DNA from 2 places in the Paenibacillus sp. NPDC056579 genome. Region 2 is predicted to be linked to the other one. Evidence: predicted binding sites of a transcription regulator. Region 2 holds the regulator's gene; the other holds the start of a gene.

Region 1 (14,850 bases), 290 kb from region 2:
GAACCGGAACATCAGGTAATGGACGGTTCCCTTCCTTGTCCTGGCCGATTTGCCCATTTGACTGCTGGATTGGGAGATCCTCCCGACCAAGCGCATGATCTGATTTCATTTTATTGAGTACGTCCTGTTCCAGCCCATTTAGTGTAATCAATTGATCATGCATAATCCCTATGCTCTTTTCAGCCTTTTGTTTCAGAAATTGTTCCTTATCGTTAATGTAATCCTCTAATGAGATCCCGATTTGCAGAGATAGCAAGTACTCATCGAGAACCGCTTCAAAGCTGCCAAACTCTTTCTTGAGCTGAAGCATGAAAGAAACAGCTGTTTTCACCTCGAAGCCTTCTACGATCTTCTTATATCCGGCTTGCTTATCGTCTTCTCTCTTATTAGAGGATAGCTCGGCAGAAGGCTTCTCTACTTGTTGGAAGGGAGAGGACTCTGTCATTTCCTTAAGTTGGAATTGGACTCTGTCCGCCATCATACGAGCTTCCATAATCTCTTCATTTGAAAAACCTTGTTCTATCCATTTCTTAATATCCTCTTCAGCAATTCCAGCTCCCGTTAGCAGCTTGCTTCTTTGCTCTTTATCTGCAGACGTATCACGTGATACAGATTTGAGGATCTCTATAATTTCGTTCCAGGACTTTCCTGTGATTCTCAGCTTCATGATTTCTTCAACACTGGCGCCGGTCAAGTTGGAAATATCGGCAGCGACTCGGCCATCCTGCTCAGGTGTTGAATTGGCATGAACCTCCTGTTTATCCTCTTTCCCAAACGGGAAGAGGATAAGCAACTGCACAATCAAAGTTAACGCAATGAGAATTGCGATATGCTTATAAAATCTTTTGAAAAACCGGATCATTTCTTCACCCCGACATGATTTGGTTGTTCTAGTCCACAATTACGTCCAAGGAGGCTTGTCCGTCGATTTTGGATTTGAAAACAAGGGTTGTTACTTCGCCTGACCATGATGTTCCTGGAATGATGTTCTGTTTTACTTTGAATCTTACGTTCCCAGGTGAGTAGATGACCTCCAGATTCGACCCTGGAATGTTTCCTGATCGATTCGTGTCCGGTCGAGGAGTAAAGTTGAATAAATCTACTATTTCTACCTCATTCGGGTTGTAGGTAACAACAAAATCAGACTCACTGAAATCTTGTACGTTAGATGCCAGTAGCGTTAAATTAAAATCTTGTCCGACGATACCATTCACCGTGTACGTTGGACTTGTTGTACTTTTAGATAATGCCGGACTCCATGCGGTTACACTGGTTATATTTCTGGCTCTTACCCTGTATGTATGCATGGTTCCCGGAGCTAACTGACTATGGAGGTAATTGGTATTCAAACCTACATCAATGGTTTTGCCGTCTACTTCAATTTCATATCCATCCGAGGCGTCTACCTTTTTCCAACGAAGCTCGATCGAATTATTAGTCGCAAATGCTTCGAGTTCCGTAGGCGCATCCGGAGGGTCAGGTAAGGTAGATAGAGATAATACCGCAACCCATTCTCCAGTTTGGTTTTCGTTCTTCAGCCTGATTTTGTAAGTATGGAATTCGTTGGCCTTAAGTCCTGTATGGTTGTAAATGGTATTCTTACCGTTATCGAGTAATACACCGTCCACTTCTACTTCGTATTGTGCATCAGGAGCCACCGTATCCCAGGAAACTGTAATCATGCGGTTGGTTACTACGGCTACCATATTGGTTAATGATTGTCCGCTTCCAGAAGAAAGGGTTGTGATAGTAACCGGTTGAGTCCATTCACTATCGCCGCTGATATTTTTGGCTCTCACTCGATACGTATGCTTACTGTCAGAAGTCAAGTTCAGATCGATAAGCTTGTTCCCCTGCACATTCATAATCGTCTGGCCGTCGATTTCCACGTCATAGCTCTCTGCATGTGGGACTAAGTACCACATAACGGTTATCTCCGATTCATCGGAAGTTGCAATAACATTCCCCGGAACAATCGGTTTCTCTGGATGTGTTGTAATGTTCAACGGCTGACTCCAAGGGCTTTTGCCCCCTGCATTCTTGGCCCGAACCCGGTATGTATGACCTGTTAGAGGATCAAGACCCTCATGAATGAATATGGTTGCAGCTCCATTATCGATAATCAGGCCATCTGCTTCCACCTCATAAGCATCCGCCCCTTCCGATCCGCCCCATGTGAGGGTTATATCATGAATCAAAGGTTGCCCAGTAACATGTTCCGGTGTGTTTGGAGGATACGGCAGTGTTTTTTGTAAAACTGGTTCGCTCCACGGACTCTCTCCTCCACTATTTTTGGCCCTGACACGATATGTGTGATCGGTTAAAGGCTGTAATCTCCCATGAATGTATGAAGTCGTGTTGCCTACATTCATGACTGTTCCATCTACTTCTAGCTCGTAAGACGTCGTTCTGGCAGCAATATCCCAAGTGACCCTAATCTCCGTCTGAGTAGGAGTTGTAATCATATTGCCGGGAGTTGGGGGAGGATCGGGAAGCGTGCTTACCGTAATCGGCTGACTCCATCCCCCTGCACCTCCGCTATTTTTTGCACGAACACGATACGTATGCTGTGAGTTCGGAACAAGTCCGGTATGTTCGTATCTATTTTGAACACCAGCATCTAATACCACTCCATCTGCTTCCACGTCATACCCATTGACTCCCTCTAATGCACCCCAACTTAAGGTAACCGATCGTTGGGATACACTCGTTGTCATGTTGGTTAGTGCACCAGGCAATGTCATCGTCCCAACGGGGGCACTCCACGACGTTGTTTCATTCGCTCCATTCAATGCTCTAGCTTCAAATGTATAGTTCGTATTTGAAACGAGCCCGGTTACTTGTACCGACCTATTAGCCACAGTTATCCATTCAGGATTATTCGTTAATGTTCCACTTTGACTAACATATTGTCCATTTGCCACGATTTGATATTTAGTTTGGATCGGGTTGTTGTCTCTTAAGGTAATTGTCAATGCTGTTTCTTGTGAATTGTTCAGGCTAAGGGCTGGAATCTGTGCTTTGGTATATACTTTGGTATCTCTAACAGCCATTTGCCCTAATCTGTCTCTAGCCTCGAATTTCACAACGTACTCTGTGTTGGGCGTGAGGTTACCTTTTGTATAAGAACCGCTGCCCATCCATACACTGGCATCACTTCCTACTGTGAATCGGTAAGGACTGGTATCCAATCCCGCGCCTGAATCGGATGCAGAACCATATAATTGTACCGCCGTGTCCGTTGAAGTGACTGAAAAGCTATCTATACCTGGTGGTGACTTATCAACCGTAATACCAATGGTTCGCTCAACTGGCCCGTTCCCATCGTTAACCGTAAATCTTAGCAAATGCTGTCCTTCCGATACATCCCAAACGTTTAACCCACTTAAATTCACCTGTTGTGTAGTAGCGGTATTGGAAATCACCCTGCTGTCTCTTGGCGACGATTCTGAATCAAGGTAATAAGATACGGTTAACGTGTCTCCTTCCGGATCCCTCACTTTAACAGAAGGAATCAATGGGGAATTACCTGTACCCACAATTTGATTAGAGGTTGGGGATACTATTTGTATTCCAGGCGTGCCTGCTTTTCTTAAATAATTAATGTTATAAGTTGAAATGAATTGGTATTGCGGTATAGACGCATATGAAACCTGACCTGTTTGCGGGTCTGTTATTCTTAGTGTTCCTCCGCCATCCTCTATATACCATTTTCCCGCGTAGTTAAATTTGTTACCCAACGCTTTGGCAATTTCCGAATCATACGGAATCGTCGATCTCGTTGCTGTCCATGTTGTCGGATCAATAACATATTTATATTTGGGAGAATAATAGTAATTACTATCTCTATAATAGATGGTGTATGGTTCAGGCGAGTCGTAAAACCCAACTACATTTATTTCATAGTCCTTAAGAAGGGCGGGATATCCCCGGACCACCCAGTTCCATCTTAATCCGAACAAGTCTATGTATATCCCCCCTGATGTATCCATTCCATAATAGAATACGTCATCTTCAATTAAGCTCACTGAACTGTCACTCAGCTTTATTCGCCATAACTGCTGGTCATCGGTCCCGCCCTTGTCGTACATAAAATATACGTCGTTCTTATATCCCGCTTTAAAGCCATAGAAAGTGCGATTCTGTCTTTCGGGTGGACCAATGAAGCTTAATGTATCTTTTTCCGGGTCATACTGCCCAATACGCACATCATAGTCCTCCGATCCAATATCCTTTACATATTCAAAATACATTTTATTATCCACACCAAATGTGTAGTCGTCATAATTAGGGCTGTACATACTATCGTAAAACGTAAGATTCCGTGTTTTTAGTTCCTTAGTAACCGTGTCATACATCCATAGCCTTTTATCTCCAGGAATTTGAGGTTTAATAAATATTTTATTGTTAGAACCGAGCCAAATACGGCCTTCCATCGAGCTTACATCGAGAATCACTTCCGTTTGCCTTGTATCCGGGTTATATCTCGCCAGCTCTTTTCGGGAAGAGGTAGACCCCACAAAGTAATAGGAGCTATCAACCTCTATGGATTCTGATTCCGCATGAACCTTACTTGGCATTAGTTCGTTATAGAAGCTTAATACCATCAGCATAATCATGGCTAAAATAACTTTGCTTGTTCTTATAAGGACAAGAGATCCCATCTGCTTCACCTTGGTTTCCTTTCTGGAGAGGAGCGGTCATATAGAAACCGCCCCTTTACATTGCCAGCAACTACACTTACTCTACCGTGTACGTAATTTTGGAATATTCATTAGTTTTAGAAATAAATTTAATGATGTTCGTTACTGTTTTATCGGCATCCTTCATAGTCATTACAATTTCACCTGGTGTAAACTTGTCCACTGTCATATTGGTACCGCTGATGTCTCCAAATGTTAATTCAATTTGAGGTGTCATCGCGCTCAAATCCAGAACTTCGACCGCATCTGGGTCGTAGACAATTGTGACTTTCCGTTCCTTCAATCCAGCCTTATTAGGAACGACAACGACGAAATTGAAGAAGTTATCTTTTTCCACAGTTATTGTTAATTGAGGTGTAGTTGTCTTTTTAACGGGTTCTGTCCATCCGCTAACCGCTCTGCTGTTCCTGGATCTTACCCGGTATACGTGCATTGTATTAGGCTCAAGCCCTTCATGGATATATTGAGCGGATGTATGCCCAGACATTACTTTACCATCAATTTCAACATCATAACCTGTCGCGTTACTAACGGAATCCCATGTCAAGGTAATGGAAGTGGGAGTGGCGCTTGCTTTCACATTGGAAGGCATTTTGGGTGCTGTGGTTCCGGCTACCGGTAAGCTCCATGCACTGGTTTCACTCCATTCACCAACAGATTCTTCATTTTTGGCCCTTATTCGGTATGAATGATTCGTATTCGGCTGCAAGCCTTGATGCACGTAGGACGTTGCAGAACCATTATCGAGTAGAACGCCATCCGCCTCGATCTCATACCCCGTTGCGCCTTGTACGCTATCCCAAGATAGCGTAATTTGCGTGCTAGAAGGGTCTATTTGTATGTTAGACGGCGTTCCAAGTACGGTTACTTTTGTAAGCGAATCGCTCCATTCCCCAACAACCTGATCATTTTTGGCACGAACTCTATATACATGCCATGAGTATGGGTCTAAACCACGATGTTCGAACGAGCCAGATGCTCCATTGTCTATGATGTCACCGTCATAGAACACGTCGTAACCTGTTGCTCCAGGAACCAGGTCCCAAGAGAGTGTGATGGAAGTGCTGGTAGCTACAGCAGTCAAATTTTGCGGCTTACCAAATATAGTCGACTTGATTACTGCGTCTGCCCATTCTCCCGTTCCGCCAGCATTTTTGGCTCTCACACGATAGGTATGGGCATCATTGGCATTGATTCCTTTATGCTCATAAAACGTGTTCAAACCATTGTCAACAACCAATCCATCTACTTCAATATCGTAACCCGCTGCATTAAATACAGGATCCCAAGATATCACGATGCTGCCGCTTGTTGCAGCTGCCTGCACATTTTGAGGTATCCCCGGCCAGGTCATTGTTGAAACCTTACTACTCCAAGACCCTAGTGCTTTCACGTTTTTAACCCGAACTCGGTACGTATGCTCGGAGCTTGGACTCAGTCCAGAATGAGTATAGCTGGTAGAAGTTCCTACAGATTGTGGCACTCCGTCAACTTCCACTTCATATGCTTCAGCTTCCTCGACAGCTGTCCATGTCAATTCTAGCGAACTTGCTGATTTAGCTCCCACCATAATTCCTTCCGGTATTCTTGGTAACGTTGTTGCCTCTTTAATAAGGCTCCACTCGCTAGTGCCATCCGAATTTTTAGATCTTACCTGATATTGATGAGTCGTATATGGCCCTAGCTTGTCATGAGAATACGTATTGCTTTCTCCTGCATCCACAACAATTCCATCTACCATCAAATCATATCCACTTGCGCCTGAGACTCGACTCCATGCAACCTTAATCGATGTATCTGAAGCGGAAGCTGTAAGATCACCAGGAACTCCAGGCAATGTAATTTTAGAGATCACGTTGCTCCATTTACCAGGACCGCTGGAGTTTTTCGCTCTAACCCTAAAGCTGCGCTGAGTATTGGGATTCAAATCATTATCCACAAACAAAGTTGATGCACCGTTATCCAGAATCATCCCACCAAACTCGACATCGTACCCTGTTGCCCCTCGAACTGCATCCCATTCAAGCTGTACGGAAGTGCTAGTTGAGTCAAGACGTATGTTAGATGGTACATCCGGCAGAGTCCAAACGGGAACAATTGGAGACCATTGCCCGATCAAATCACCACTATTTGCACGTATTCGGAATGAATGAAGGGTCCCCGATTCCAAATTATCGTAGTTGTATTCGGTTAGGTTACCCAGTGAATGCAACGTCCCGTCTATTTCCAGCTCATAGCCATCCGCATTAAAAATAGGTGTCCATCGGAGTACGATCCCCGTTTCCGTAGGAATTGCGGTAATGACAGGCGTAGCAAACGGGTATAATCGATTTTGAGGGACAACTTCTCTTCTTTGAGAGGTACTCTCCCAATAAAGGGTTGCCTTTGGATTACTATCTGTACTGGAATACTCCATACGAATATTGTGCCGCTTACCAGCTTCCAGATTAATGTTCCCGGATAAACGGCCCTGGTAACGCTCGTCCCAGCGTTCTAATAGCAATTGATCATCAACCCATAGTTTTACAGCTCCTCTTGTATCCACTTCAAATTTATAGTTTTCGCTGTACTGAGGTTCAACTTGGCCAGACCATATGACGGAGAAGTCACGATCGTTAAACCCTTCCACCGGAAAGATCGGCCTGCTGTTCAAATCAATCGTCTCGTCTACCTTCGTATACACATTGCCTTTAAAGCTTCCTTCGCTGTAATACTTAGCCTTTAGACCATGCAATGTATATTTTAATTGGGTCTGTCCATCGTTTCCTGTTTGTATGATTGGCCGCTTATTTGCCGTCATATCTCCTCCCATTGCAAACCATCCGCCTGTCTTGATTTCCAAGTGGTTGTTGACATGAACATTGTTATGTATAAATAAGTCTCCCTTTCGTATGGTAATGGTGGCCGTTTCGTTATTCGATACAAGATCGCCGATCACCATCTCATCCTCGACTTGCATTTGCACTTTGGTATTAATATGAAGTTTATCGGATATCCATAAAGTCTTAGCCTGAACATCAAGTAAACCGTTGTTATAAATTAACGTTCTGGCAAAAAGCTGATCATCTACTTTTAAAATGGAGTTATTATTTAGGTGAAAATTCCCCTCGACCCAAAGACTCCCTCCACTTATAAGGACATTATCCCGTGGAGCATGAATATACACGTTTGCATCCGAATTCGCATTTACGTTTCCTTTTACAATAAGTAGGCCCGTGACATTAATATCTAATTTCCTGTTCATATTAATGCCATTAGCTATAAGCACAACCGGTCGCGAGGAAGAGCCTAACGTTATAGAAGAGTCAAGATTTAGATGCCCTGCCTTGATTATTACGGGATTCTGCGTGCTGTTTTCAATTGCTCTCAAGAGCCCTGCCGAATCGCAATTTGAGCATGGAGTTGCTTTACGTTCGTAATCTGATTGTACTTCTGCTCTCTGCTCTTCCCCAGCTTGCATATACCGCTCAATTTCTTCCTGCAGACCTCTTACTCTGATAAAAGGTGGCGAATTATGCTCGTTGTTCATCTTTCCAGAAAGAATCACTTTATCCCCAGGATTTTTTTTCGCCTCTGGTGGAGGACCAATTGTAGGGTTATCATCAGTAGGAATTGCTGTTGCTTTCAGGATTGTCGATCCGATCTTCTTAATTTCAATAAACTGAATAGCAGTTTGACCTTCTGACGATTCGTCGGATCGGATAGTTATCTTGCCATCTTTCAGATCAATTGGCTTCGTAATTATTAAATGCTCTCCGCCTTTTACAGCAGACTGCTGTAAAAAGGGGATTCCTTCAACAAACAACGTGTTGTTGCTCGAATAAACGGCGTCTCCCACACTTACAGAAACCTCATAACTTCCATTGTCCAGTTTCATTTCCCAATACCCGTTTTGGCGAATGCGCACGTGAGAGTTCAACTCGGACGCTTGATAAGTAGAACGAACAACGGTTGCGTCTGTGTGGGAAATATTCCAACCATATTGGTAGCCATTTTGCAATCCGAATACTTCTCCATAATCAGGAAGGTAGTCCTGGACCATCGGTGTACCTGATGGCTGAAAGTTTATTTTGATCTCATCCGGCTGCTCCGCTAATGCCATAACATTCAATTGACTGATCAACGGAAGCGCGAACTGTAACATCATAAAGAAACATACTACTTTCGTCATGATATTGAAGCTAAATCTCACATCATTTACCCCCATACTTTTACATTTTTCTCCCTAATGTTCTTTTTTGAACGCAAAAAAACCAACACGATCGGGCGGCCCGGCTGCCATCCCTTATCCATGCTGATGCATGACATAAGTCTTAGGCCCGTGGCTTTGCGTCCCTATCTTTCGATAGGTTTGCCTTTTTCTGTTCAGTCGGTTTTAATCTAAAAATGAGACAATGTCTCTACTACTATTATCCAATATTCTACATTTAGTAGAAATGTCCTGCATTATTTTGTAACTTTTTTAAAACTTATGTCGAAAGATGCAGGACAATAGACGTATATAGTAATAATTACTAAGTACATGCATGGGAAACATATTAAAGAGAACTCAAAACCTTTCATAGAATCGGCTGTTAGCAACACGCTGCTGCCGATACATATCGGCAACTGCTTCTTAGTTGTAGTTCAATATTAAAAAGCTGTCCCCAAATTTAAAATAGCTTTCTTCAGCTATTCAGGCACAAAGAGTAATTTAGTCATACCGCTATCTATCCTTTATCACTAATAAAATAGGCAGACGAAAATAGCACTCGTCTGCCTTGATATATTTTCATATGCTAATACGCATAAAATCAAATTCTAAAAAATCTGAAACAAACCGTCTAACGAATTATGAAACAATTCTAATTAATTCTGGAATTTCACATAAAAAAGAAGAGAAAAAAAGAGAGGGGCCTCCCCCTCTCTTTATCTTAACTGCAACGGCTGTAGCCGCAGTTGGTGCAGTTCTTGCATCCCTCGCTGTTAATCAGCGAGGCGCTGCCGCAAGACGGGCACAAGTCGAGCGACGTGGCCGATTGGCGAGTCACTGCGTATTTCGCCGTCGACTCCATGACGACTTCCTGCGTCGCCGTCACGTAAGCGTCCGCTTCGTCGGAGAAGTCGCCGTGCATCTCCAGTGCCTTCGCTACTGCATCGGCAATAGATTCTACGCGATTAGCGCCGAAGCCGATCGCGCCGGAACCGCCGATGCCCTTCAGATGCTTGGTCAGCAGCTGTACCTTGTTGCCATGATCTCCGTAGCGAAGGAACAGCGAGATGACGCGTCCGAGCGCTTCCGACATGGCGAATACGTCGGAGCCGGCTTTGCCGACATTCAAAAAGATTTCGCTAGGCGTGCCATTCATATCATTGATCGTGATGTAAGCCATGCCAAACGGTGTGTTGAATTTATAGGTAGCACCGCGCAATATTTGCGGACGGCGTTTGTATTCCTTATCCAATACCGCTCCCGGTTTGATTTCGGAAGAAGCTGCAACCGTTGCTGCTGTAGTAGCTACCGCAAGACTCTCCTGCTTCGTGCTATCCTCTTTACTCGATTCCGCCTTCACAGCTTCACCTTTAGTCTGTGCATCGGCCTTATCTTCTTTCTTGTCCGTGGACAGCACTTGTACGTCGCGGCTGCCGTCGCGATAGATCGTAACACCTTTACAGCCCAGGTCGAACGCAAGCTCATACAAATTTTTCGTTTCCTCTACGGTGAAATCAGCAGGGCAGTTCGCTGTCTTGGAGATGGAGCTGTCCACCCACTTCTGAATAGCGGCTTGGGCGCGAATATGATCCTCGGCCGACAAATCCATCGCCGTTATGAAATATTCCGGCAGCTCCTCGCCCGGGTGAGCATCCTTCCATTGCTGAGCTATTGGAACATACTGCTTATCGAAGCCAAGACGGCTTTGACGGTAATATTCAAAAGCAAAGTAAGGCTCGATACCGGTAGACGTGCCAACCATCGTACCCGTGCTGCCCGTAGGCGCTTGGGTAATAACCGTGACGTTGCGCATTCCTTTCTTTTGGATCGCTGAGCCCACTTCCGGATATACGCTGGTCATGTTCTTCATGAAGCCGCTCTGCAAAAATTTGTCCGCTTCGAACTTCTGGAAGCTTCCTTTCTCCGATGCGATCTCGGCAGAAGCAAGATAAGCTTCTTTGGCCATGAAGCCGTAGATCTGATCAAGGAACACAAGGGACTCCGGGCTGCCGTAACGAATTTCCAGCTTAATCATAAGCTCGGCAAGTCCCATCGTTCCGAGGCCTACGCGGCGCTCACCCTGCTGGTTGATCCGGTTTTCTTCGAAATGGTAAGGCGTCTTATCGATAACGTTGTCCAGAAAACGAGTCGAATAACGAACCACTTTGCCCAGCTCATCCCAATCCACGTCATGCTTCTCGGCATCATAGAACTTGGACAAGTTAATCGCGGACAAATTACATACGCCCCAAGCCGGCAATCCCTGCTCGCCGCACGGATTCGTGCAAATGATCGGATTGAAGTACCAGCTGTTGGACATCTGGTTGTAATACTCCATAAAGACGACGCCCGGCTCGGCTGACTTCCATGCCGATTCAATGATGGTATGCCACACCTCGCGAGCTTTTACGGTACGGTATACATTCACGTTCTTGCCAAGCTTCTTCCACTTGTCCAAATCTCCGTCCCAGAGCTCGTCATATTCCGCATCCGTCGTATCGGGATAGACGAGATCCCAGTCCAAATCTTCCTTCACGGCTTTCATAAAACCATTGCTGACACATACGGACAAGTTGGCATTCGTAATTTGTCCCATCGTCTGCTTAACGGTGATGAAATCGACAACATCGGGATGCCAGTCGTTCATCATCAGCATCAAAGCGCCGCGCCGGCTTCCTCCCTGCTCGATCAAGCCGGTCGTATAGCTGAACAGTCCGCCCCACGATACGGCGCCGCTTGAAGATCCGTTGACTCCTTTGACGACTGCGCGTCTAGGACGCAAGGAAGACAAGTTGATGCCAACTCCTCCGCCTCTCGCCATAATCTCCGTCATTTCGGACAGCGTGCTCATAATTCCGCCGCGGCTGTCGTGAGGAGACGGGATAACGTAGCAGTTGAACAGCGTCAGCTCGTCGCTTGCATCGGCTCCTGCGGCAATACGCCCGCCGGGAACCAGCTTCCAGTCATCAAGTATATATCTGAATTTATCCGTCCATTCTTGTACTTTCTCCGGGGTTGCTTCTACCGATGCCATCGCGCCTGCCAACCGATCCCACAGCTGCTCCGGTGTTTTCTCTAATGTTAAGGTCAATTTCTCGACCGAAGATTCTACGATGTCTCCACTGCGAAGCTTAATCTGGACTTGCTTGCCTTGCCGCGAAATCACTTCGCCTACTTCCTTCGCAGGAAATTTCGGGTCATCCTTTGTCAGTACGAGGACGGTATCTCCGACCTTCGTATGGCTCGTATCCGCATTCTTCATCGCATAGCGGTCCAGGAATATTTTTTCGCTTAATCCTTCGAGTTTAGAGCCGTTTACAGTGTTCAATTACAACAACCTCCCGAAAAATAGACTACAACAAAATCACAATATATGGTATGCATAATCCATTATAACTTACTACATATTGTGTTTCTAATGAGCGGATAGCGGAAATTGGAAGCCAGGACAAGACGTATTGCCATTTGCTTTGATTTGCTCCGGTATTCAAGCTTTTTCGCTCATTGAATCTTCATATTATTCGACAAAAATCAGTGCTTTTGAGCAATGAAAATCCGACATATAGCGACTCGAGACCTATTGGCTGTACTAGTTATTTGTGTCTCAGCACACAGCTCAATGCACACCTTTGACAATCCGTCCCGACCATTGGTAACCTAAATATAGAAGGCTCGGGTTAGAGGGTATCGCTTTCCATATGATAGGAGCATATCATAAATAAAAGAACAAATCAAACATTTGTTCGCATTTCGCTATACCAGCGGTTTTAGGAGGTTATTGCTATGTACTACTTGTACCAAAACGAGTTTTATCCGAAAGACCAGGTGCTTATTTCTCCCGATGATCGAGGCTACTACTTCGGGGACGGCGTATATGAGGTTTTTCGGGTATACAACGGAGCCCTTTTCGAGGCGGAGGGACATTACCGCAGACTGGAATCCAGCGCACGAGACGTACGGATTCCTCTCCCTTACTCCATAGAGCGGCTCGACGAGCTGTTAAAACAATTGATCGAGCTCAATCATCTGAACGAAGGCACCGTTTATATGCAGATTACCAGGGGAGCGGCGCCAAGAACGCATCCTTTTCCCAAAGAAACGGATCCCATTCTGATGGCCTACTGCACGGAAATGGCTCGACCGCTGCCTACAATGGAAACAGGGATCACAGCCGTTACGATGGACGATATCCGCTGGCTTCGCTGCGATTTGAAGACATTGAACCTGCTGCCCAACGTCCTTGCCAAGCAGCACGCGCTGGACCAAGGAGTCCATGAGGTCATTTTGCACCGCAGCGGGGTTGTAACGGAATGCAGCGCCTCCAATCTGTTCATGGTGTCCCAAGGAGAGCTGCGTACGCATCCGGCCAACAACCTCATCCTGCATGGCATTACGAGAGCCGTCGTTCTGCGGCTTGCTCATGAAGCCGGCATTCCGGTTCGGGAAGAAGCCTTTACATTGGACGAGCTGCGTTCGGCCGAGGAAGCGTTCATCTCGGGGACGACTACGGAAATCACTCCTGTCATCTCCGTAGATCATAAACCGGTAGGACAAGGAGCTCCAGGCCCGGTGACGCGCAAGCTTCAACAAGCGTTCACACGTTTGGTGCAGCCTTAAGCTGAATAACCCAAAAACCTTCGGAGATCATCTCCGAAGGTTTTACTATATACTGCGTATAAGTGTCAAAGCTGAAGTAAGAAAGATAACGCGTGTCTAAGGCCTAGCTCATTGGCGCTAGAACCTGCCACGCAAGAGAACATTATCTCCGCAAGTTCCAAGCCTCATTGCCGTACTTATCCGCAATAAGCTGCTGAACCAGCGTTTGCTCGTAATCCGTCAAGGCTCCTTCCTCCAGCTCAACACCGAGCCCTTCGGCGACGCCTTCACGGAATGCGACTTCCACTTCCGCCAGTTGAACCGTCGGCCTTCCCAGCTCACGGCAAATGTCGTTGATCGCTACCGCTTTTTGCGAAAACTGCTGCTTCAGCCGCTCCTGAATCCGTTCGTTTTTAAAGCGCAGGACGCGGAACAGCTGCTCCGTATCCATATCGAGCAGAATCGATCCGTGCTGCAGCACGACCTGCTTTTGGCGGGTTTGCGCGCTGCCCGCTATTTTGCGGCCTTCTACCACCAGCTCGTACCAGGACGGCGAATCGAAGCAGGCAGCCGAGCCCATGGAGGCGTACTTGCTCTTGTCCTCCTCGCTTGCAAGCTGCACCATCTGCGCATCCAGCCCAAGCTTGCGGAACCCGAGCAGCAGCCCTTCGCTCAGCACGCGATAAGCCTCGGTCACTCCGCTCGGAATGCCTGGATAGCTCTCCGCTACGATAATGCTGTAGGTCAGCTCCTTATCGTGCAGCACGGCCCTGCCGCCTGTCGGTCTGCGGACAAAGCCCAGTCCTTCCTGCTCCAGCCGTTCGAAATCGACTTCCTCAGACTTTTGGAAGTAGCCGATGGACAACGTCGGCGGCTGCCAGCCGTAAAATCGCACGGTAGGCGGAACCGCCCCCTCGCTGTGAGCGATCAGAATCGCTTCGTCTACCGCCATATTGTATGCAGGATCGTGCGACCCAGTAGATAGAAAACGCCATTTTGTATTCATGCTGTTCCTGCCTTTCCTTCCATCCCAGTGTATCATCCGAGATCTCGGTTCCATTATTTTTTGGCACAAATCGTCCTTGCTTCCGTCAGTTCTTCAATCTGAAACTGCCTGCTCGGCTGCTCCGATGCATCTGTAGCTACAATAGCTACAGCCCCATCCTCTCCAAGCACCGCAAAACGGTCTCCCATCGCCGCCACGTCGACAGGCCGGTGATCCCACGCCAGCTGCACCTGCTTGCGGCTTTTCAAATCGAGCAGCGCCAGCGGTTTTTCCAGATCCACGGTTTTGTGAGACACATCGTAGCGGTTGATCAGCATTTTTCCTTGCAGTGCCTCCATGGAATAGGAATACGG
Region 2 (14,850 bases):
CAGGTCAGCTTGAAATGGAACAGTGTAACAGGAGCCACTTATTACAATGTGAAACGTACTGCAACTCCGGGAACAGGGTATGTTACGGTAGCGGCGAATGTGGCCAATAACAGCTATACAGACAGCGGCTTGCAGTACGGTTCTACCTATTATTATGTAGTGACTGCTGCAAACTCGGCCTACGAGAGTGCGGACTCCAACGAAGCATCCGTCACCCTATCTAGATCCGGTCGTGGAAACGGCGGCGGTGGGGGTTCATCTGCAGGTGGCGGCGGCACGCCTGTCCAGCCTTCTGAAGCTGGCTCACAGGTACTGCGGGTAGAACCGGTAATCGGGAAGGCAGCGGATGGAAGGGAACTCGCAACCATAGAAGTAGATACTTCGGCTCTAAGCAAAGCGCTTGAGGCCATAGCAGCCGGCGGCAGCGGTGCAACGATGCCGAAACTAACAATAGAAGCAGGAAGTGCCGACGCGGCAACGGCAATATTCCGCCTTCCTGCACAGCAGTTGGCAGATATCGCAGCTGCAGGGTCCGGACTGGTTATTTCCTTCCAATACGGTCATATCACCTACGAATTGCCAGTGAAGGCGGTCAATTTTGCAGAGCTCGCGAAATCCTTGGGTGCACCATGGAACGATGTGAAGCTTGTTGTCACATTGGAAAACCTGAGTGATGCTGCATTGTCGGCCATGAAAGACAAAGCAAATCAAGCCGGTCTTACTCTTCATCCCGGAGCCGGAGCCATCGATTTTAAGGTTAGTTTGGAATCGAAAGGCAAGACGGTTGCCGTAGAAGACTTTGGTCTGAACTACGTCTCCAGAAAGATGAACATAGGCAAACCAAAGGATTTGTCCAAAACAACGGCAGTGACTTATGATCCGGCTGCTGGCCAATTCCGCTTCGTGCCGGCTCTGTTCACAGAGGGCAATGAGGGAACGCAAGTAACGATCAAACGTCCGGGCAACAGTATTTACACGGTAGTTGAATCGTCCAAAACGTTCGCTGATTTGACCAAGCATTGGTCACAATCCGATGTGGAGCTTTTGGCATCGAAGCTGGTAGTCAATGGTATGACCGAGTCGAGCTTTGCTCCGGATAACCGGATCACGCGCGCGGAGTTCGCCGCCATCCTAGTGCGAGGATTGGGTCTGTACGAAGCTTCTGCAGCAAATTTTACCGATGTGTTGCCGTCGGATTGGTACGCGGGAGTCGTCGGAGCCGCAGCGAGAGCAGGCTTGGTGGACGGCTTCGAGGACGGCACGTTCAAGCCGAACGCGAATATTACACGCGAGCAAATGGCGGTAATGGCAGCAAGAGCGATGACGATTGTTGGCAAAAAAGCCGCGGCGGACGCACAGGGTCTTGCGTCCTTCAGTGACAGCGCGTCCATCAGCAGCTGGGCGAAGGAAGCCGCAGCGCAAACCGTCACCGCAGGCATTATGAACGGAATGACGGCCAGCACGTTCGTACCGGGTGAGAATGCTACCCGTGCAGAGGCGGCTGTGATGGTAAAACGCCTTCTGCAATATGCACAGCTGATGAACTAATACAAAAATAAGCACCTCTGGCGGCTTTTGCTGCCGGAGGTGCATTTTTTCTACTATTAATTCCAACAAATCCATTTCACTAATGAACTGGATACTCTTGATGATAAACCCATGAAATGTTAAAAAAATGTAAGCGTCAAGGTTATGAAGTACCTACCGAGCTAAATATTTACATAGCTTTAACAAAAAAGAATTAGGACTTTTACACTGGGATGAAATTCCTATGGTACGTTAGTAGCATACAATCCAATAGCTTCTAGAGGTGGAGATGAGATCATGGCCACTAACCCGTCGGACTCGAGCATGAATGATCGGGATCATACCTTGCTGCGAAACGAAATGCTTGAAATATTGCGTAACCAATCGATACATAGTGTGTACCAGCCGATTATTTCATTGAAGAATGGAACCGTTCTAGGCTATGAAGCCTTGACAAGGGGACCTGAAAACAGCCCGCTGCATTCCCCGCTCACGCTGTTTTCTTACGCCGAACAGGAGGGTATGCTGTACCGGCTGGATCGGCTTGCGAGGGAGAAAGCGATCCATGGGGCGTTTTTGGCAAGAAAGAACGAGCTGCTGTTTATTAACATTTCGGCGGCGATCTTATACGATCCGCTGTTCGTACCGGGCAAGACGCTGGAAATGCTGGAGGCGCACGGCATTCAGCCTGGGCAGATCGTGTTTGAGATTACGGAGCGCAGCTCCATCGAGGATTTTTCCATGGCCAAAAAAATACTGGAGCATTACCGTCACCAAGGGTACCGGATCGCCATAGACGACGCGGGGGCGGGCTATTCTTCCCTGCAGGCCATTGCGGAGCTCCAGCCGGATTTTATCAAAGTCGACAAGTCGCTCATTCAGGACGTATACCGCAGCAAAACGAAAGAAGCCATTATGGAATCGTTCGTCTCTTTCGCCCAAAAGCTCAACATCCAAATCATCGCAGAAGGGATCGAGCGGCAGGAGGAACTGCTGTATTTGACCCGAATGGGAGTCCATTTCGGGCAAGGCTACTTGCTCGGGAGGCCGGGGACGGAGAAGGCCGTTGTGGCGCCGGAGCTTGCAGAGTCCATTATACAGCAGCGCAAAATCCGCGATAATATCGGCAGCGCCTGGACGATCGGCGATTTGATCACCGCTACCGCCACGTTCGACAGCAAAGCTTTAATATCCGAGGTGGCCAGCTATTTCAAGAACAATCTTCATGCGCCGGGGGTTGTCATTGTCTCGAATGATGTTCCTGTCGGTCTGATGATGCGGGAAAGCTTGTTTCAGCAGCTGGCCGGGCAGTATGGCTTTTCACTATTCTGGAACCGCTCGATCGATCAGATTATGGACAAGCAGCCACTCATTGTGGACGAGCATACTCCGGTGGAAAACGTATCGCAGCTCGCTACCTCGCGCGATATTAACAACTTGTACGATTTGGTCGTCATTACTAGCAAGGGCAAAATGGCGGGAGCCTGTTCCATTCGCTCCATACTGGAGTGCATAACGAATGCAAGGATGGAAAGTGCGAAGGTGGCCAGCCCGTTAACCGGATTGCCCGGCAACATTCAGATTCACCGCGAGCTGAGCAAGCGTTTGCTGGAGAAGAAAGGCTTCTCGGTCATTTACGCGGACCTCGATTATTTCAAATGGTTTAACGACCGGTACGGATTTCAAAAGGGAGACCAGCTGATTCAATATACGGCGGACGTGATCCAGCAGTCGCTGTTCGCGTGCGGATTGCCGCATGATTTTGTCGGACACATCGGAGGCGACGACTTTATTGCCATCACCTCATCGGATGAGCCCGAGAAGCTGTGCAAGGAGATCATAAGGCGGTTCGATCAAGGGGTTCGTTTGCTGTATGAGGGAGACGATTGGCTGTATGTCGAGGACCGCAACGGCAACAAGGTAGACAATGCCGGAGTTACGATCTCGCTGTCGCTCATTATTTGCGGAACAGCCGGGTCCGTTACACTCGAGCAAATATCGCAAGCTTCGGCCAAGCTGAAGAAAATGTCCAAGGAGCATCCGGGCAGCATTTATCACTGTGCTTGCATCGGTGACGGGGACTACGTTTAAAAGAGTTCAAGCAGCTGATCCAAATGCTGAATACAATACACGTTCCGTTTCCCGAGCTTTTGCTGAGAAATTTTTTTTGCCGCGGTACCGGATTGGATCCATACGGCATCGAGCCCGGCCTTGGTAGCTCCGCACACATCGTGCTTCCACGAGTTCCCGACCATCACCATTTGCCTTGGGGATACATTCAGCGTTTTGATAGCGGTTTTGAACAGCGGAATATGAGGCTTTTTCTCCGAAGCCTGATGTGCCGTGAAGATTCGCTCGTCCGGGAAATAGTCGTTTAGACCGAAGCGATGGAGCAGATGAATCACCTCGCTCCTCGGGCTGTTGCTGATGATTGCCAGCTTGAAGCGCGGGGCCAGCGACTTCAGAGTGTCCTCCACCCCTGGAGCCATCGATTTCGCAGCCAGCCTGGATTTTCGCACCAATTGGAAAAAATCTCTCGTAAACTGCTGATGCACCGGCACTTCCAGCTCCTTGAGCGCATCGTGCAGACACATCTGCTGCAAATCGTCCAGCTGCATGCGGACGGTTTTGTTTTTTTTATGCTGCTGCCAGTGCAGCTGGTATTTGCTCCACAGCTCCTCCGATTGCGGAAAGCTGTCCCGGATGGAACGGGCATAATAGTCGTCCCAAACGGAACGGAACGCTTGCTCGAAATGTAAACCCTGATGGATCAAGGTTTGATTGACGTCGAAGCAAATGGCTTTTTTGCTTTGGGACCGGTTTGAGGTGCTCATGGACGTATACCTCCGTTTACGCGACAAACATCGCCTTATACTTTATGTTTATGCTCAAGCGGCGGGCGTCACCCCAACAATAGGAAAGTGGACGTAAGCTTTTTTTCTTTCATTGTCCTATGCTATCATGGAAGAAGATGCTTAAGGAAAATGAGGTGTATCCATGTCGAAATTAATATTGATTGACGGCAACAGTATTGCCTTCAGGGCTTTTTATGCTTTGCCTTTACTTAGCAATTCCAGCGGATTGCATACGAATGCGGTGTACGGCTTCACGACGATGCTCTTAAAGCTGCTGGAGGAGCAAAAGCCGACCCATTTCCTCGTGGCGTTCGACGCGGGGAAAGTAACGTTTCGACATAAGGACTACGCAGAATATAAAGGTGGAAGAGCGAAGACGCCGCCGGAGCTGTCCGAGCAGTTTCCGCTCGTAAGGGATTTGATTCGATCGTTCGGTATGGCTCAATTCGAGCTCGAGGGCTATGAAGCGGACGACATTATCGGGACGCTGACCCGTATGGCCGATGAGAAGGGCGATATTGACGTCCTTGTCGTTACAGGCGATAAGGACATGCTCCAGCTTGCCTCCGACCGGGTAACGATAGCGTTGACACGCAAAGGAATCAGCGAGGTCGATCTGTACGATAAAGCGCAGATCAAGGAAAAGTACGGTTTGACGCCGCAGCAGATCATTGACTTGAAAGGCTTGATGGGCGACGCATCCGACAACATTCCGGGCATTCCCGGCGTTGGAGAGAAAACCGCGCTCAAGCTGCTGCACGAGTTCGAGACTGTGGAAGGCGTATTGGCCAATTCCGCACAGCTGAAGGGCAAGATGAAGGAGAAGGTCGAGGAGCACGCCGCCGACGCGCGGATGAGCAAGGAGCTGGCGACGATTTACCGCGAGGTTCCGCTTGATACGAAGTGGGAGGATATCGCCTACACAGGGTACGACGGACAAGCCCTCGGAGACATGTTCCGCAAGATGGAGTTCAAATCGCTGCTTGAGAAAATGGATTTCTCCACAAGCGATGCCGGACAGGAAGAACAGGCGGCTATTGAAGCGGTAACGGTGCAGGATCGCGAGGGGCTTGAGAAGCTGGTTCAGGCGCTCCCTCAAGTGACGGCGATCCATGTCGAGGCAGCCGGCGATAACCCGCATACGGCTGAAATGATCGGCATTGCGCTGTATACGGAGGCAGCCTGTTATTACTTACCGTTCGAGCTGCTAGCTTCAGGCTCTGCGGAGGCGGAAGCGGTGAAAGCGTGGCTCGAAGCCGAAGATAAGCAGCTGTCGGTCTATGACCAGCACCGCGCGGAAATCGTGCTGTCGTGGCGCGGCATTCAGCTTCGCGGAACGTCGTTCGACGCGCTGCTCGCGGCTTATTTGCTGGACCCGACGGAATCGGCGCTTACACTGAACGGTCTGACAGGTAAATATGGCCTGCCTTATTTGAAGGCGGATGAGGACGTGTTCGGCAAAGGAGCGAAATTCCAAATCCCTTCCATCGACATCCTGTCCGATTTTATGTGCCGTAAAGCGGCGGCGGTTCAAGGCTTGACCGAGCCTATGAAGCGGGACTTGGACGCGAACGATATGCACCGGTTGTTTTACGAGCTCGAGCAGCCATTGGCTCACGTCCTGGCATCCATGGAGGAGAAAGGCATACAGGTGGATACCGACGGGCTGAAGCAATATGGCGCGGAGCTTGGCGCACAGCTGGAAAAAATCATGCAGTCGATCTACGATGCGGCCGGCACCGAGTTCAACATTAACTCACCGAAGCAGCTTGGCGAAATTTTATTCGAGAAGCTGGAGCTGCCAACGATCAAGAAGACCAAGACCGGCTACTCCACCGATGCGGAGGTGCTGGAGAAGCTGGAGCCGTACCACCCTGCGGTCGGGCATATTTTGCATTACCGCTCTCTGGCCAAGCTGCAATCGACCTATGTCGAAGGGCTTCTGAAGGAGGTGCGCGGTGAAACGGGCAAGGTGCATACGTATTACAAGCAGACGATTGCGGCAACAGGCCGGCTGAGCAGCCAATACCCGAACCTGCAGAACATCCCGATCCGTCTGGAGGAGGGACGTAAAATCCGCAAGGTGTTCGTGCCTTCCGAGCCGGGCTGGTCGATACTGACGGCCGACTACTCTCAGATCGAGCTGCGCGTGCTGGCGCACATTTCCCAGGATGAGAAGCTGATGGAAGCGTTCCTGCACGATATGGACATTCATACGAAAACCGCGATGGACGTATTCGGCGTATCGGAGTCGGAGGTGGACTCGAATATGCGACGCCAGGCGAAAGCGGTCAACTTCGGCATCGTATACGGCATAAGCGATTACGGTTTATCCCAAAACTTGAACATTACCCGTAAGGAAGCGGCTCAATTCATCGAGCAGTATTTTGCCGTGTTCCAAGGGGTTCGCCAATATATGGACGATATTGTCAAACAGGCGCGCCAAAACGGCTACGTGACGACGTTATTGCAGCGGCGCCGCTATTTGCCGGAAATTACGGCATCGAACTTCAACCTGCGGTCGTTCGCCGAACGGACGGCCATGAATACGCCGATCCAGGGAACGGCTGCGGATATCATCAAGCTGGCCATGGTGCAGATGGACGAGCGTCTGAAGCGGGACGGACTGCAAAGCCGTATGCTCCTGCAGGTGCATGACGAATTGGTATTCGAGGTACCGGAGCACGAGATCGAGACGATGAAGATTACGGTAGCGGAAGTGATGGAAAGCGCGTTGAAGCTGGATGTGCCGTTGAAGGTCGAAGTCGATGCCGGGTCGAACTGGTACGAAGCGAAGTAATATACAATAAATACTCTGTTTGCAAAGTGTGGGGAACGTGTCTGCCTCTTATAAACATTCGAGACGCACTTTGCAAACAGCACCGAGGTGAACATCATGCCGGAATTGCCGGAGGTCGAAACAGTCAGAAGAACTTTAAACCAGCTGGTTCAGGGGAAAACCATCGAGAGCGTATCCGTTCATTTGCGGCGGATTATTCAGCTCCCGGAGGAAGCGGACGAATTCCGTCTGCTTCTGGAAGGCCAGACGATCCAATCGATCGAACGGCGCGGCAAATTCCTCCTTTTTAAGATGGATGACTTTACGCTTGTGTCCCATCTGAGGATGGAAGGGCGGTACGGTCTATACGACAAGAACGATCCGCTGGAGCTTCATACGCATGTCGTATTTCATTTTAGCGATGGAAGTGAATTGAGATATAAGGATGTAAGGCAGTTCGGTACGATGCATGTGTTTCCGAAAGGCAGGGAGCTTGAAGAGAAGCCGCTGGTCAAGCTGGGGCTGGAGCCGCTGGATGAATCGTTCACGCTGGAGGCGTTTCTCGCGAAGCTGTCCGGCCGCACGACCAAGATCAAGCCGCTTCTGCTCAATCAGGAATATATCGTCGGCTTGGGGAATATTTATGTGGATGAGTCGTTGTTTCTGGCCGGAATCCATCCGGAACGGGAGACAAGCTCTTTGTCCTCAGCGGAGCTTGCTGCATTGTACGAAGCGATAGTTAAGACTTTGAATGAGGCGGTAGCTGTAGGCGGCTCCTCCGTCAAGTCTTACGTCAACGGGCAGGGTGAAATCGGCATGTTCCAGCATCAGCTGAAAATGTACGGACGCAAGGGCGAAGCTTGTCCTGACTGCGGCCACGAGATTGAAAAAACGGTCGTAGGCGGGCGGGGCACGCATTTTTGCCCGAACTGCCAGCCATTAGAACGCAAGCGGGTCAGGCGAACCAAGCCGTAGCATCCGGTCCGCTGTTCCCTTACTGTGCACGCTCCGCCCATATCCGCCATATAGTAGGAGTAAAATGGCCGGGAGGGGAACACCATGCTGCCTTTTATCTCGTTATTGATTTTGGCTCTGGCCGTCAGTCTCGACGGTTTCAGCGTAGGAGTTATGTACGGACTGCGTAAAATTCGCATCCCGTTGGTATCTGTTGCAATCATCTCCTTATGCTCAGGATGTATCATTTATTTGTCAATGCAGATCGGAGTGCTTGTAAGCCGATTTGTCGATCCGCTTTATGCGAAGGCGGCAGGAGGCTTGATCCTGATCGGCATCGGAGTATGGGCCGTATACCAGGTCTTGTCGAAGAAAAAAGACGAGGATGACGCTCCTGCAGGCCAAAGCCCGGAAGCGGAAGTGAAGGTGGAGGAGACTCCGGTTGCAAGTGCGAAGGAAGTTATGTATATCGAATTGAAGCGTCTTGGCCTTGTGATCCAGATTTTGCGTAAGCCTTCCATTGCGGACATTGACCGTTCGGGGAACATTTCCGCATCTGAAGCCGTACTCTTGGGAGTCGCTTTGTCTTTGGACGCATTCGGCGCCGGGATCGGAGCTGCGTTAATAGGCTTTGCGCCGCTCATTACTTCCGCTGTCATTGCTTTGGCCAGCGGGACCTTTTTGGCGACCGGCTTACGAATAGGTTTTAAGTACTCGGATTTGTCTTGGATTCAACGATTGTCCGTGTTTCCGGGATTTGTTTTGATTATTATGGGTATCATGAAATTGATGTAACGGCGCTTATGCACTTGCCTTAAAACTCGAAGGAGAAATGATTATGAATATCGGTTTGACCGGAGGCATCGCCTGCGGCAAAAGCACCGTTTCCCAGATGCTGGTGCAGCGCGGCGCGATGCTGGTTGATGCCGACCGGATTGCCCGCGAGGTGGTAGAGCCCGGCAGCCCTGTATTAGCCCAAATCCGGGAACGGTTTGGCTCCAAGGTGCTGCTGCCGGATGGCTCCCTTCACCGTAAAAAGCTGGGCGAAACGGTATTCGGCGACCCGCAGGCACGCAAAGATCTTGAAAGCATTATGCACCCTTCCATCCGTGCCCTCATGCGCGAGCGTATGAGCGAGTACGAGCGGCTTTATCCGGACAAGCTTGTCGTAGTGGACGTACCGCTGCTTTATGAGTCCGGACTGCAGCATATGTACGAAGCCGTTATGGTGGTATACATACCAAGAACGTTACAACGACAAAGACTGATGCAGCGAGATGGGATATCGGAAGAGCAGGCGGAAGCGCGTCTTGCGGCGCAAATGGATATCGAGCAGAAAAGAGCTCTGGCGGACGTTGTTATTGACAATCAGGGAACGCTTGCACAGACTGAGGAGCAGGTGGAGGCTTTCTTAAGGGGAAGGAGGCTGCTATGAGCATCAGCTTTTGGCGGAAAAAACGAGTATTTGCTCTACTTTTCATAACTTTCGTCCTCCTCTTGTTTATGAGCAGCGACACGGTAGGAAAGCTGCTATACCCAATCAAGTATGAAGAGGAAATCAGGCAGCATGCTGCCAAATACGAAGTGGACCCGCTATTGGTTGCAGCTATTATCCGAGTCGAATCGAATTATAAAACGAACATTTCATCCAAAAAAGGCGCTTACGGCTTAATGCAGCTTATGCCCGACACTTCGGAATGGATTGTTGAGGCAGGACGTTTCCCGTCTTCGTATAAGGATGAGCTGGAAAAGCCTTCCGTCAGCATTCAGCTCGGAACGTGGTACCTCAGCTGGCTGCACAAGGAGTTTAACGGTAATACGGCCGCAGCCGTTGCAGGCTACAATGCGGGACAGGGTAAGGTGAACCGGTGGCTTCAAAATCAGGAGTGGGATGGAACGGTTCAGCGTTCCGATTTGATCCCTTATGGAGAAACGAGACATTACATTCAGCGCGTTTTGTATTATTATAATAAGTATCATACACTTTATGCAGAGGAATGGGGCATCCCCCCTGAAAAGAAAAGAAGTATTGGACAGGCTCCCTAAGGAACACTCTGTCCAATACTTCTCTATCTGTCATTATCGGCTGCCGCCAGCAAGTGTTTGCTCGGCGATTTGCACCAGGCGACGAGTAATGTGTCCCCCGATAGCACCAGTGTCACGAGTAGCCATGTTACCGTAGTAACCGTCTTGAGGAATGGCGATACCCAATTCCTGAGCTACTTCGTATTTCAGTTGGTCCAAAGCTGCGTTAGCTTGTGGAACAACCAATTGGTTGCTGCTGCGAGATTGTCCTGCACCCATGTCTGTTCACCTCCTTGTCGTTTGTAATCCTATTATGTGCTTTTCACTGAAGATCATTACAGGGATTCGCTGGCAATAATTTATTCGATTACACCCGTGGAAGGGAGAGAAAGAGAAGGCCATGAAGTGCCCATACTGTGACTATGCCGGAACGAAGGTATTGGATTCCCGTTCGGCCAATGAGAACAAATCGATCCGACGCCGCAGGGAGTGCGAGAAGTGCACCAAACGATTTACAACCTTCGAAATGGTGGAGGAAACGCCGCTAATCGTTATCAAAAAAGACGGGAGCAGGGAGGAGTTCAGCCGGGAAAAAATGCTGCGCGGCTTGATCCGGGCTTGTGAGAAGCGTCCCGTATCCGTGGAGCAGCTCGACAAGATTGTTTCCGAGGTCGAGAAGCAGATCCGCAACACGGCGAGCGCTGAAGTAGACAGCCGGGAAATCGGGGAAATTGTCATGGAGCAGCTGTATCCCGTCGATGAGGTGGCGTACATCCGGTTTGCTTCGGTGTACCGTCAATTCAAGGATATCAACATGTTCATGAGAGAGCTGACGGACATTTTGTCCAAGCATCAGGTTCAGGTAGGGGAAGATAAAAAATAAATCACAGGTGCAGAGAGTCAACATGTAGGATGACGAGCTCAATGCACCTGTGATTTTATTTTTTAGGAGACGGGCGGAGTGAATGCCGCCGCGTCATAGAATTAGACCATGATTTTGCAAATATCGTTAGTGAATTCAACCGGATCCTGAAGCGGTAAGCCTTCAATCAACAGCGCCTGGTTGTACAGCAGGGCGGTATACAGATTGAGCTTTTCCTTGTCTTTGGCGTAGGAATCCTTCAGTGATTCGAATACCGCATGATGGACGTTGATTTCGAGCACCTTATCCGCTTTGACATCCGGATTGTTCGGCATCGCCCGCAAAATTTTCTCCATCTCGATCGTCACTTCGCCTTCCGTGGAAAGGCAAACCGGATGAGACTTCAATCTTTTGGAAGCCTTGACCGTCTTGACTTTGCCGGACAGCTGGGAAGTCATATACTCGAACAGCTCTTTATTCTCGTTCTTCTCGGATTCGTTGAGCTCTTTTTCCTCATCCGCTTCGATGCCGAGATCGCTGCTCGAAACCGATCTGAATTCTTTTTCCTTATAATTGATCAGCATTTTGATCGCGAATTCGTCGATGTCGTCAGTGAAATACAAGATCTCGTAGCCTTTCTCCGCTACAAGCTCCGTCTGAGGAAGCTTCTCGATCCGTTCGTTCGATTCGCCGGAAGCGTAGTAAATGTATTTTTGATCCTCAGGCATTCTCGCAACGTACTCATCCAGCGTAACGAGCTTTTTCTCCTTGGAGGAGTAGAACATCAGCAAGTCCTGCAGCACGTCTTTGTGCTGGCCGTAGTCGCTGTATACGCCGAATTTGAGCTGGCGGCCGAACGATTTGTAGAATTGCTCGTACTTCTCCCGCTCGTCCTTCAGTATGCTTTGCAGCTGGCTCTTGATTTTGCTTGCGATGTTTTTCGCGATAAGCTTCAACTGTCTGTCATGCTGCAGCATTTCCCGCGAAATGTTCAGCGACAAGCTTTCCGAGTCGACCATCCCTTTGACGAAGCTGAAATGATCAGGGAGCAGATCGGCACATTTGTTCATGATCAGCACGCCGTTGGCGTACAGCTCCAGACCTTTTTCAAACTCTCTGGAGTAGTAATCGAACGGAATGTTTTCCGGAATATACAGGATAGCTTGATAGACGACCGCTCCGTCCGCGCTGATGTGAAGGTGCTTGAGCGGCTTATCGAAGCCGTAATGCTTCTCGTGGTAAAAATTCTCGTAATCTTCCTGTGTAAGCTCGCTTTTATTTTTTCTCCAGATCGGCACCATACTATTGACGTGCTGTTCTTCTTCGTAATCCTCGAACTCGTTGTCGGAGCCTTCCTTCGGTCTACTGCCCTTAATATCCATCTTGATCGGGTAGCGGATGAAGTCGGAATACTTCTTGATAATGGCTCTCAGACGATACTGCTCCAAATACTCGTCGTAGCTCTCGTCTTCCGTATTATCTTTAATTTGCAGCGTAATTTCCGTACCTACGGAATCTTTGTCCCAAGGCTCAATGGTGTAGCCTTCTGCGCCGGTCGATTCCCATTTGTAGGCGCTGTCCGCACCCAACGCTTTGCTGACGACCGTAACCTTGTCCGCTACCATAAAAGCGGAGTAAAATCCGACGCCGAATTGCCCGATAATGTTGTGGCCGTCTTTGGCTTCGTTTTCTTTCTTGAAGGCAAGGGAGCCGCTCTTGGCGATAACGCCGAGATTGTTTTCCAGCTCTTCCTTGGTCATGCCGATACCGGTATCGCGGAGCGTCAACGTGCGGTTCTCTTTGTCCGCAGTGACCTTGATGTAGTAGCTGTCTTGGTCGAAAACGAGCTTGTCATCCGTTAATGCTTTGTAGTAAATCTTATCGATCGCATCGCTTGCGTTGGATATCAATTCTCTTAGAAAAATCTCTTTTTGCGTATAAATCGAGTTGATCATCATTTCCAGCAGTCGTTTGGATTCCGCCTGGAACTGTTTCTTTTCCATTATGATCTCTCCTTATTGATATGGTCCGATGCTATGGGGGTTACGGCAAAATTAGCACTCTCACTCTTCGAGTGCTACTCACTAATTTTATATCATTCCTCGTTTTTAATGTCAATACAAGGGAAAAAAGGGCATTCTATGATCTATCATTTCCTTTAAAAATTTTTTAATAAAGGGACTTGCATTTTCTTGAACTGTTTTATATAATAAATCATGTTCTCGTTACGGGGCCTTAGCTCAGCTGGGAGAGCGCATCGCTGGCAGCGATGAGGTCAGGGGTTCGATCCCCCTAGGCTCCATAAGAAAATCCTCGGAACCATTAGGGTTCCGGGGATTTTTTTTGAGCCAGCGGGGCCGAACCCCGAGGGTTCAGTCCGCGCGGACGGAATGGATGAATAATCATCGGAGTAAAGCTTCGAGTGGAGGAGCACGGCGTTGAATTCTACGGCTAAGGTTGTCATCGGTGAGTTGTCATCGTAAGCAATATAATGAAGAGAATTCATACATCCCCCTAGGCTCCATAAAAAAAGCGTCACTACGATTAACGTAGTGGCGTTTTTTTATTGTCGTAATGGGGGAGCGAACCCCTGAAAGGGGGGCGTCCCGCGCGCAGGGAGCGAAGGGGACGAGCACGGCGTTTGAATCTACCGCTAGGATCTGCATCGTCGGGTAGGCTTCGTCAGCAAGATAAATGAAGATTCATACATCCCCCTAGGCTCCATAAAAAAGCGTCACTACGATTAACGTAGTGGCGTTTTTTTATTGCCGTAATGGGAGAGCGCATCGCTGGCAGCAATGAGGTCAGGGGGCGTCCCGTTCGCAGGAGCGAAGTGGAGGAGCACGGCGTCTGAATCTACCGCTAGGATCTTCAACGTCGAGTAGGCTTCGTCAGCAAGCTAAATGAGGATTCATACATCCCCCTAGGCTCCATAAAATAAGGCTGTCTCCTCAAGGCTTACTATAACTCATTCAGGAGTAGCCTGAATTATATGTCGGCAAGATTTCGTCTCTCCTTTCTTCTGCGGCTTCCTTTAAGAGAAGCAGCGCATCCTCCCAATGCATCACTTCTGATCATTTTTCCTTTCACTTTTCCCATAGGTCCGGGACGCACTCTCTGCAAGCCGGGAAATCGCTTCTGTTACGATGAATGCAAATAAAAGCTACAAAAAAAATCGATGGAGGCGTAGAATGGAAACAAATGCAGGAAGTAAAGGAGAAGTGCTTGGAATCGTATTTCGATTTTTTGCCGTTGTATTCACGGCTGCCGGGCTAATCATGCTGCAGGGATTATCCGAAGCGCTGGAGCCTTGGGTTCGCTCCCCCCTGGCCTCAACACCGCTCCCGGAACAATTACGGTTCCATGCCGCATCCCATGGAGCATTGATCGGCATTCTGTTCAGCATAAGCTTGTTGGCTATGCTAAAGTCTCCGCTTGACAAGCCGCTGTTGCTTCATTTTTATTTTGTCGGGCATCTTATTTTCCTCGGTACTCTTCTGCTGACGGATCCGGCGCTCGCTATGCAAACATTTTTCGTTTTTATTCTATTTGCCGTGGTGCTTGGGGTTTTGTTCGCAGTTTATCCTAAACGTCGTGAGATGCTCCGCCCAAGAGAACCGAAAACGATCAACCGGACGCTGCTCATCATGACCGGGATTGCCCTGCTGGGGCTGCTGCCTTTTATGGTCCATGGAGCCATTGGACAAATCAGCGACAGTGAAATGCAGTTTCGTTGGGGCGAAGGCACCGCACTTGGCCTGACGCTTCTCTATTCCGGCTACTTGACGGCAACTTCGCGGACTGGATCCCGCACGCTGGGGATTCTTCAAGGGCTTTCCTATATTTAC

What was found. The regulator NrdR, encoded in region 2, represses ribonucleotide reductase genes. The targets are predictions, from matches to a motif close to AACACNATATATNGTGTT.
Region 1: a site for NrdR is predicted at 12,259-12,276, ahead of ACFQ88_RS10705 (adenosylcobalamin-dependent ribonucleoside-diphosphate reductase). Genes of this name have one in related genera too.

The regions. Positions count from the first base shown of each region.
Region 1 covers NZ_JBHTVD010000002.1:689,679-704,528, reverse strand. Annotated here, with positions in the region: gene ACFQ88_RS10720 (hypothetical protein) at 1-862, opposite strand, end outside; gene ACFQ88_RS10715 (fibronectin type III domain-containing protein) at 891-4,664, opposite strand; gene ACFQ88_RS10710 (fibronectin type III domain-containing protein) at 4,741-8,910, opposite strand; cyclic di-GMP riboswitch class I at 8,966-9,069, opposite strand; gene ACFQ88_RS10705 (adenosylcobalamin-dependent ribonucleoside-diphosphate reductase) at 9,617-12,157, opposite strand; gene dat (D-amino-acid transaminase) at 12,679-13,512, shown strand; gene ACFQ88_RS10695 (lipoate--protein ligase family protein) at 13,655-14,497, opposite strand; gene ACFQ88_RS10690 (hypothetical protein) at 14,551-14,850, opposite strand, start outside.
Region 2 covers NZ_JBHTVD010000002.1:395,854-410,703, forward strand. Annotated here, with positions in the region: partial or broken gene ACFQ88_RS09270 (S-layer homology domain-containing protein) at 1-1,548, shown strand, start outside; gene ACFQ88_RS09275 (GGDEF domain-containing protein) at 1,825-3,618, shown strand; gene ACFQ88_RS09280 (HAD family hydrolase) at 3,615-4,361, opposite strand; gene polA (DNA polymerase I) at 4,525-7,182, shown strand; gene mutM (DNA-formamidopyrimidine glycosylase) at 7,279-8,136, shown strand; gene ytaF (sporulation membrane protein YtaF) at 8,221-8,910, shown strand; gene coaE (dephospho-CoA kinase) at 8,954-9,550, shown strand; gene ACFQ88_RS09305 (lytic transglycosylase domain-containing protein) at 9,553-10,161, shown strand; gene ACFQ88_RS09310 (alpha/beta-type small acid-soluble spore protein) at 10,195-10,419, opposite strand; gene nrdR (transcriptional regulator NrdR) at 10,541-11,023, shown strand; gene htpG (molecular chaperone HtpG) at 11,125-13,005, opposite strand; tRNA gene ACFQ88_RS09325 (tRNA-Ala) at 13,232-13,304, shown strand; gene ACFQ88_RS09330 (hypothetical protein) at 14,194-14,850, shown strand, end outside.